Regions from separate parts of the Cupriavidus sp. TMH.W2 genome, predicted to be linked through region 1. Evidence: predicted binding sites of a transcription regulator. Region 1 holds the regulator's gene; the other holds the start of a gene.
The links. Region 1 encodes FliA, which starts transcription of late flagellar genes. Its sites were predicted from a motif close to CTAAAGTTTNNNNNNNNNNNGCCGNTA; they were not measured.
Positions count from the first base shown of each region.

Region 1 (4,948 bases):
CCGCCAGGAAGTGCAGGCGCTGCTGGACCGCATCGCCAAGGACTCGCCCAAGCTGACCGAGGACCTGGTGCCGAAGACCATTTCGCTGACCGCGCTGCAGAAGATCCTGCAGAACCTGCTGGACGAAGGCGTGCCCATCCGCGACATGCGCACCATCCTGGATGTGGTGGCCGAGCATGCGCCCAAGATCAGCGACCCGAACGAGCTGACGGCGATGGTGCGCGTGGCGCTGGGCCGCGCGATCACGCAGCAGCTGTTCCCGAACAACGCCGACCTGCAGGTGATCGGCCTCGATGCCGGCCTGGAGCGCGTGCTGTCGCAGGCGCTGACCAACGGCGGCGGGATCGAGCCGGGCCTGGCCGATGCGCTGCTGCAGCAGACCCAGGGCGCGGTCACGCGCCAGGAGCAGATGGGCATGGACCCGGTGCTGCTGGTGCCGTCGCAGCTGCGCCCGCTGATGGCGCGCTTCCTGCGGCGCACCATGCCGCAGCTGAGGGTGCTGTCGCATGCCGAGGTCCCGGACAACCGCAATATCCGCATCACCGCCATGATCGGCGCGTGAGGAGTCAAAGATGAGCGTAGCCAAGTTTGTCGCGGCCAATGGCCGCGAAGCCATGCGCCAGGTGCGCGAAGCCATGGGCCCGGACGCGGTGGTGCTGTCCAACCGCACCGTCGAGGGTGGCGTGGAGATCGTCGCCATGCGCGATACGGATCTGGGCAGCGTGCAGGCCACGGCGCAGGTCTACGTGCCGTCCGCGCCGGCGGTCGATCCCGCCGCCATCGGCGACCTGCGCGGCGAGCTGCAATCGATGCGCGCGATGATCGAGCGCCAGCTGGCCGGGATCAATCCTGCCCCTGGCGTGGTTGCCAGCGCAGCAGCGCACGGCGTGGCCGCCAGCGACCCGCTGCGCGAATCGCTGTTTGAATGGATGGTCGGCGCCGGCTTTTCCGGACAGCTGGCGCGCACGCTGCTGGCGCGGTTGCCGCTGGGCTACGACCGCCCCGCGGCCATGGGCTGGATCCGCGCCGAGCTGGCCAGCAAGCTGCCGGTGCTGGGCGACGAGAACAGCCTCTTTGCGCAAGGCGGCGTGCTGGCGCTGGTGGGTCCCACCGGCGTGGGCAAGACCACCACCACGGCCAAGCTGGCGGCGCGCTTCGTGCTGCGCCACGGTGCCGACAAGCTGGCGCTGCTGACCACCGACAGCTTCCGTATCGGCGCCCATGAGCAGCTGCGCATCTACGGCGACATCCTGGGCGTGCCGGTGCATGCGGTGAAGGACGCCGCCGACCTGCGCTTCGCGCTGGCGGCGATGAAGGACAAGCACCTGGTGATCATCGACACCGTCGGCATGAGCCAGCGCGACCGCAGCCTGTCGGAACAGATCGCCATGCTGGCCGGCGTGCCCGCGCCGGTGCAGCGCGTGCTGCTGCTCAACGGCGCCAGCCACGGCGATACCCTCAATGAGGTGGTGCACGCCTACCGCCATGACGCCGCGCCTGACGGCGGCGGCATCGACGGCTGCATCATCAGCAAGCTGGATGAAGCCACCCACCTGGGCTCGGTGCTGGACGTGGTGATCCGCCACCGCCTGCCGGTGTTCTACGCCTCCACCGGCCAGCGCGTGCCCGAGCATCTTGAGCTGGCCAACGGCACCACGCTGGTCGAGCGCGCCTTCCTGACGCCGCGCCGCGGTTCGGTGTTTGCCGATGCCGACGCCGCGCGCCGGCGCGCCGCCGGCGCTGATGACGAGGCGCCCGCGCGTGGCGGCGCCGACGAGGTGCTGCGCTCGCTGACCGACAGCGCCGACGCGCTGAGCCAGTGCGTGTCCGAGCTGAATGGCGCGGGCCTGGGTTTTGACCTGGCCCGCTCGCTGTGGCAACAGCGCAGCGCCGGCGCCCCGGCCCTGCGCGCCATGTCGCAGCAGGTGCGTGAAGCGGTCTGCCGCGACGTGACCGGCCAGTGCGAGCAGTATGTGCTCGCCGTCGCCGCCACGCTGCAAGTGGCTGTGCCCGGGCGCCGCGCGCCGCAGCCGATGCAGCATACGCTGTGGCTGGCCGACCGCAACGGCATGCCGCTGGCCGCCACCGTGACCCCGGCCGGCCGGGGTCACTATGCGGGCCAGCCGCTGGGCGAAGCCGAATCCGATGCCGCCAACCTGCGCGCCGCCATGAGCGCCGCGCGCAAGGTGGTCAACCTGCTTGACGCCGTGCCCGCCGCCGCCACGCTGGCGCGCTGGCAGCAGGCCGGCGAGCGCTGGGCGGCCGGCGCGCGCAAGACCGCGCGCGTGGTCAGCGCCGGCGCCGCCTGGAAGCTCGATGCACTGGCCGATACGCTGACCTTCCATGCCGTGGGCGAGGACACCGTGCGCGAGCGTGACGCCGTGCGCTGGCTGGCCAGCGTCGACGTGCGCGTGCCGGACAGCCCGGTGCGCGGCAAGGGCACGCCAGAAGGCGGCATCGACGCCTGCCTGGTGGTGGCCCGCCTGGCCGACCGCGCCACCGGTGAACTGCTCGATACCCGTTACCTGCTGTGCGATCCGGCGCTGACGCAGGATGCCGCGCAGGTGGCGCGCTGGGCCCTGTGGACCGACGCGGCCGATGCGCGCCTGCGCACGCTGCGCCACGCCATCGACCACTTCGCCCAGGACGCTGAAAGCGGCCACGCCGCCGGCGCCGCCCTGGCCGCGCTGCAGCTCGGATTGTCGGTGCTGCGCCTGGAACACGCGCCGACCGCGGCCGCGCCCGCCTTCCTCGCGCGCCTGGCCGGCCGCACGGTGCGCGAGGGCGTGCCGGTGCCGGGCCCGGTGCTCAACGAGGGCATGGGCCGCGTGCTGGCGCTGCTCGACGTGCTGGAAAACTATCCGGGCCGCGGCGCTGCCGTGCCGGCTGCAGCGATGGAGGTGCTGCCGTGAGCGGCCTCGCCATGGACCAGGCCGAGAGCCTGCGCCGGATGCTGGCGCCGCGCACGACACGCCGTATCGCGGTGGTCGCCAGCGAATGCGGTGCCGGCGCGACTACCGTGGCCCTGGGTTTGTCGAACGCGCTGGCCATGCAGGGCGAGCGCGTGCTGCTGGTCGATGAAGACGCCGCCGCGGCGCGCGCCACGCGGCTGTCCGGCACCAGGCCCGCCGGCACGCTGGCCGGTGTCAACGCAGGCCGCCTGTCGCTGGAAGCTGCTGCCGGCACTGGCCCGGGTGGCGTGCTGTCGGTGCTGCCGGCAGGCCGGCCCGTGCCGGGAAACACCTTGCCGGCCGCGGGTGGCTTTCGCAGCGTGGTGGTGGATGCCGCCATCGATGCCGACGGCGTGCTGTCGCCGCTTGCGGGTGGTGCGCACAACGTGCTGGTGGTGATGCGGCAGGAGCTGGCGTCGATCACCGATGCCTACGCCTGCATCAAGCGCCTGCACCACCTGTATGCCTGGCGCCAGTTCCACCTGATCGTCAACATGGCGGCCAGCGAGGCCACGGTGCAGGCGATCCTGCGCAACCTGGCGCGCACCGCCAGCCAGTATCTCGGCGTCGAGGTGCTGTGCGCGGGCTGGCTGCCGTGCGACCCGCTGGTGGCGCGCGGCGTGCAGCTGGGCCGCTGCGTGGTCGAGGCGTTTCCGGCGGCGCCGGCCACCACGGCACTGCGCCGCACCGCCGGCGGCATCGGCGCCTGGCCGCTGCGTGCCGATGCCGCTGCGCCGGCCGCAACCCCCGCGATGGCCTGAGCCTGCCAGCCATGCCAACTTACCGAACTGCACCCTGAGCCAGCCGGCCGCCGCAAGGCGTGCCGGACCAGCAATCCAGCATTCACGAGAATTGCACCATGTACACGATCCAGGGAAAGCTCGAACAGGCCGACGTGGTCAAGGCGCACGCGCAACTGGTGCGCCGCATCGCGCTGCAACTGGCCGCCAGGCTGCCCGCCAGCGTGCAGATCGACGACCTGATCCAGGCCGGCATGATCGGCCTGCTCGACGCCGCCAAGCGCTATGAAGACACCCATGGCGCGCGCTTCGAGACCTACGCCAGCCAGCGCATCCGCGGCGCCATGCTGGACGAGGTGCGTGCCAACGACTGGCAGTCGCGCAGCCTGCGCCAGTTCACCCGCCGCATCGAACGCACGCAGCGCAACCTGGAGCAGAAGCTCGGGCGCACGCCGATCGATTCCGAGGTGGCCGAGGCCATGGAGATGCCGCTGGACGAATACCAGCTGCTGCTCAACGAGGTCTATGGCTGCCAGCTGCTGCACTACGAGGATTTCGAGCGCTCCGGCGAAGAAGACTTCCTGGACCGCCACCTCGGCGGCAGCGATGACGGCAACCCGCTGACCGTGCTGATGGAAAGCGGCATGCGCGAGGCGCTGATCCGCGCCATCGAGCGGCTGCCCGAGCGCGAGAAGCTGGTGCTGTCGCTGTGCTACGACCAGGAGCTGAACCTGCGCGAGATTGGCGCGGTGCTCGATGTGACCGAGTCGCGCGTGTGCCAGATCCGCGGCCAGGCGATTACCCGGCTGCGCAACCAGTTGCGCGGCTTGCTGTGATGCGCAGGGCGGGCCGCGCCGCACAGGGCGCCTGCTGGATGCTGGTGGCAGTATCGGCCTGCGCCTGGGCGGCGTTCGACGCCGGCACCCGCCACGCGTGGACCGGCTCGGTCAACGGGCCGGCCCTGTACGGCCGCGGCCAGCGCGCGGTGTCGCCGCCGATCCTGCCCGCCAGCGTCCTGCCGCAGTCAGAAGGGGTCATTACCTCGGTGCGCTGGCGCTACAGCTTCGCCAGGACCCCACCGGCGGAGCTGCAAGCCTATCTCTGCAACGCCCGGCGCTGCGTGCTGCTGCTGGAGGCCGAAGGCAAGACCGATGCGTTCGTTGGGGATGACGCCACCAAGGGCTTCGTGTTCGCGTTCCGGGTGCCGGGGCAGGGCAGCCTGGTGCCGGTGTTGCAGGGGCGCAGCAATGAGGTGGT
Region 1 covers NZ_CP193793.1:261,637-266,584, forward strand. The annotation lists gene flhA (flagellar biosynthesis protein FlhA) at 1-562, shown strand, start outside; gene flhF (flagellar biosynthesis protein FlhF) at 573-2,912, shown strand; gene ACREYQ_RS18815 (MinD/ParA family ATP-binding protein) at 2,924-3,712, shown strand; gene ACREYQ_RS18820 (RNA polymerase sigma factor FliA) at 3,811-4,527, shown strand; gene ACREYQ_RS18825 (flagellar protein FlhE) at 4,527-4,948, shown strand, end outside.

Region 2 (4,948 bases), 470 kb from region 1:
CCATGCGCACTGCGCGCGAGCTGGCGCGCATGCGGCTACAATAGCGCAGCAGCGAGAGCAACATTTTTGGTAGACCAAAGCCTCTAGACCTTGGGCGGCGTGCCGTTCGTCAATGCTTGTAAAGCTTTGTTACTCTCGGCTCTGAAGTACTCCCCTCCTCTTCTGGCAGCGCCAACCGTCGGCACCTGCGCGAAATCCCGGGGCCCGTGCGCCGGGCCTAGCGATGCCGCGGATCCGGCGGCCACCTCCGACGCCGTTACCGAGAGCGGATGTTTCTCCTGCCGCCCTGGCCGCGCCGCACCTCCGGCTGCCGGCCAACGGACTGTTATCAGCCGCCAGAACCCTTGCGGGCTCTTCCGGAGTCGTTGTGAAGAAGAAGGAAATCCGGCCCAAGCCACGCAGCCGAAAGCAATTGCAGCATCAGCAATATGCGGCATACAGCACCAGCCAGACCCCGGTGATCGTGCACCTGTCCAACGGCGCCCGGCTGCACGGGATGGTGCTGGCCTCCGACGACTACCTGCTGCTGCTCGGCCGGCAGCCGGACGACAGCCGGCCCACGGTGATCTACAAGCGGGCCATCTGCCTGGTCACGCCGGCCGATGCGCCGGAAGCGCTGGTGGTGGCGCCGGATCCGGCCAACGCGCCGGACTTTGTGCCTATCTATATCCCGCGCACCCGCAAGCGCCGCTAGGCCAACGCCGGCCCTGCACGCCCTTGCGCGCCCGCGCGGCGCTTCTGTCTGCCCTGCCGGGACCCCGCAAAACTATCGCGGAGATCACTCTAAACCTTTCCGGAGCCTGGTCGATAACCTTTGCAACGGAGGCACTACAGCACTGCAACGCAGTCGGCCAACGTTACGGCACCCGCCGGACTGTGTAAATCACTGCATATAGGAGTCGCAACCATGGCGTCCATTATCAATACCAACTCGTTGTCTCTGATGACTCAGAACAACCTGAGCGCGTCGCAATCGTCGCTGAACACCGCGATCCAGCGCCTGTCGTCGGGCCTGCGCATCAACAGCGCCAAGGACGATGCCGCTGGCCTGGCCATTGCCAACCGTTTCACCTCGAACATCAACGGCCTGACGCAAGCCCAGCGCAACGCCAACGACGGCATCTCGCTGGCGCAGACGACTGAAGGCGCACTGACCGAAGTCACCAACAACCTGCAGCGTATCCGTACGCTGTCGGTGCAGGCTGCTAACGGCTCGAACTCGTCCTCGGACCTGAAGTCGATCCAGGACGAAATCAGCCAGCGCATGTCGGAAATCGACCGCCTGTCGCAACAGACCGACTTCAACGGCGTCAAGGTGCTGTCTGCATCGGCCAAGCCGATCAACATCCAGGTCGGCGCCGCCGACGGCCAGACCATTGCTGTCAACCTGCAGCAAATCGACAGCAACAAGCTTGGCCTGACCGCCTTCAATGTGAACGGCCCGCAGGCGACCGGTACCTCGACCTTCAACGGTACTGCCCTTTCCGTTGCCGCTGACTCGGTAACGGCCGGCAATAGCACCGCCGCAATCAAGGCAGCGTATGGCCAGACCACCAGCATCACTGGCTCGACGGTAGGCGAACTGGCTGCGAACACGCTGGCAACGAAACTCGGCGTCGCCAACACCAGCGTGGCTGTCACCAACAACGCGGTGGTGGACGCCAAGGGCAATTGGTACGCAGAAATCAAACTCACTGCTGGCAGCGCAGCGGAAGCCTCCGCGCTGAACAATCAGGGTTTCAGCAACTTTACCAACGCCTCGTCCCAAGTCTTCTATGTTGGTATTGATCCGCAATCGGCCACGTTCTCCGGCGGCCCTCCCCCGACCAGCGCTGACTTCAAGATCGACACGTCGAAGATCGGCGTTTCGGACCTGACCAAGGGGGCCACGGCGAACCAGCTGTCCACCATTGACAGCGCCCTGCAGAAGGTAGACAGCCTGAAGAGCTCGCTGGGTTCGATCCAGAACCGCCTGGATTCCACCATCGCCAACCTGGGCACGACGATCACCAACCTGTCGTCGTCGCGTTCGCGTATCCAGGATGCCGACTACGCAACGGAAGTGTCGAACATGACCCGCGCCAACATCCTGCAACAAGCCGGCACCTCGGTCCTGGCCCAGGCCAACCAGACCACGCAAGGCGTGCTGTCGCTGCTGCGTTAATCGACTGACGCGTAGCACCGGTGCCGGGCCTCGTGCCCGGCGCTGTTGTGGAATGTTTCCCCAGGGCTTCGGTCCTGGGAAAACATTTCAAGAGACCACTGAGTCGAGACGATCATGGCTACTGCCGCTACCACTTCGTCCGCGCTGCCTCCTGCGCTGGCGACCCAGCTCACCGAGTGGCCGGACCGCCGCGTGACCGGTATGCCCGGTGAACGAGCCGCCGGCACGCCCGGCGCCCCTGCCAAAGACGGCAAGCGGCCATCGCCCTCGCTCGATGCAGCGCTAGAGCGCCTGACCGACGCACTGCGCACCGCCTCGGTCAGTGTCCAGTTTGAAATCGACAGCACCAGCCACCGCGTCATCACCAAGGTGATGGACAAGACCAGCGGCGAGGTGATCCGGCAGATCCCGACTGAAGAGCTGGTGCGCATCTCCGATGCAATGACCCAGCTGCAGGGCCTGTTCGTGAACCAGACCGCCTGAGCCGTCCCCCGGGCCTGGATTTGAAGTAGCACTCTGGAGTAGTAGACATGGCAACAATCTCTAACCTCGGCGTTGGTTCGGGGCTCGACCTGGGCTCGCTGCTCGACCAGCTCACCACCGCCGAGCAGGCACCGCTGACTGTCCTCAAGCAGCAGCAGTCCAGCTACCAGACCAAGCTGTCGGCCTATGGCCAGCTGCAGAGCATGCTTGCCGCATTCCAGGGAACGGCCAACCAGCTGTCCAAGCCGAGCTTCTTCAACGCAGCGACCGCCACATCCAGCAACACCAACGTCATGACTGCCACTGGCAGCAACACCGCCGCTGCCGGCAACTATGCGGTCAACGTCACCGCGCTGGCCCAGGCCCAGTCGCTGGTGAGCACAGGCCAGGTCAAGCAGGATGCGGCCATCGGCACCGGCACGATCCATATCGATTTCGGCGCGATTACCGGCGGCTCGCTCGACACCAATGCCGCCAGCCCCACATATGGCAAGTACACCGGGGCGAGCTTCACCGCCAACACAGGCTCGACCGGCTTCGACATCAAGATCGACAGCAGCAACAATACGCTGCAAGGCGTGCGCGACGCCATCAACAAGGCCAATGCCGGCGTCACCGCCAGCATCATCAATGACGGCTCAGGCGCACCCTATCGCCTGGTCCTGAACTCGAACAGTACCGGGGCCACCAACAGCATGCGCATCTCGGTCACTTCGAGCGACGGGACCAACGCGCTGTCCAATGTGGTTGCCAACGATCCGGCCGGCACGCAGAACATGCAGCAGACGGTCACCGCCCAGAATGCGGCGCTGACCGTCAACAATATCGCGATCCAGAGCGCCAGCAATCAGGTCTCTGGCGCCGTGCAGGGCGTGACGCTGTCGCTGGCACAGACCGGCACCAGCAATATCGTGGTCCAGCGCGACACCGCGTCGATCCAGAATGGCGTGCAGGCCTTCGTCACGGCTTACAACAACCTGCAGAATGCAGCCACCAGCCTGTCGGCCTATGATCCCGGCACGAAAACCGCCTCCCCCCTCACGGGAGACGGCGTGCTGCGCGTGATCCAGAGCCAGATCCGTGGCGTGCTCAACACACCGCAGCCGGGCAGCGGTGCCAGCGCCATCACCACGCTGACGCAAGTGGGCGTGACGTTCCAGCTCGACGGCACGCTGGCATTGGATTCGACCAAGCTGGCCAAGGCCCTGAAAGACAACCCGGCCGGCGTGGCCGCCGTGTTCGGCAATGACGACGGCAAAAGCGGCTACGGCAACCAGCTGAGCACGACCATCACGGCGCTGACCAGCAGCAAGGGGGCGCTGACGGCCGCCACCGATGGCATCAACCGCAGCCTGAAGGACCTGAGCAACCAGTACAGTGCGACCCAGGACCGCATCAACGCCACCGTAGCCAACTACCGCAAGCAGTTCACCCAGCTGGACGTGATCATGGCGCAGATGAAGAACACCAGCACCTACCTGACGCAGCAGTTCAACGCCCTGAACAGCTCATCGGGCAAGTAAGTCTTAACCGGGATCCGAACATCATGCACGCGCGCAACGCCATCAACGCCTACGCCCAGGTCAGCGTCCAGACCGGCGCCATGAGCGCCAGCCCGCACAAGCTGATCGCCATGCTGTACGACGGCGCGCGCGCGGCGATTGCGCGGGCCAAGTTCCACCTGGAAGGCGGCAACATTGCCGAACGCGGCAACGCCATCTCCAAAGCCATCGACATCATCGACAACGGCCTGCGCGCCGTGCTCGATCATGAGGCTGGCGGCGAGATCTCCGCCAACCTCGAGGCCCTGTATGAGTACATGGTGCGCCGCCTGATGCTGGCCAACCTGCGCCGCGACGCGGCCCTGCTGGCCGAGGTCGACACGCTGCTCGAAGGCCTGGCGTCGGCCTGGGCGCAGATCGACGACTCGGCCACGGCTGCCGAGCAGCAACCCGCCTTACAGGACAATTGACATGGCCTCCCTTCCCGAGTTTTCCCCGATCGTGGCCTGTTACGAGGAAGTCCTCGCACTTTCCGCGCGCATGCTCGAAGCCGCCCAGGCCGCTGACTGGGACACGGTCACCGCGCTGCAGCAGGGCTACCTGGCCCAGGTGGAGCGCCTGCGCCTGATGGACCATGAAGCACCGTTCTCCGATGCGGAGCGCATGCGCCGCTACCAGTTGCTGGACCGCATCCTGACGTATGACGCCCGCATCCGCGACCTGGCCGTGCCGCAGCTGAAACGGCTCGGCGAAAGGCTGGCCAGCTCGCGCCGCCAGTTTGAACTTTCCGCCGCCTACG
Region 2 covers NZ_CP193793.1:2,468,411-2,473,358, forward strand. The annotation lists gene ACREYQ_RS28580 (RNA chaperone Hfq) at 368-694, shown strand; gene ACREYQ_RS28585 (FliC/FljB family flagellin) at 908-2,164, shown strand; gene ACREYQ_RS28590 (flagellar protein FlaG) at 2,279-2,647, shown strand; gene fliD (flagellar filament capping protein FliD) at 2,695-4,170, shown strand; gene fliS (flagellar export chaperone FliS) at 4,194-4,619, shown strand; gene ACREYQ_RS28605 (flagellar protein FliT) at 4,621-4,948, shown strand, end outside.
Region 2: the regulator FliA is predicted to act here: its motif matches at 784-810, upstream of ACREYQ_RS28585 (FliC/FljB family flagellin).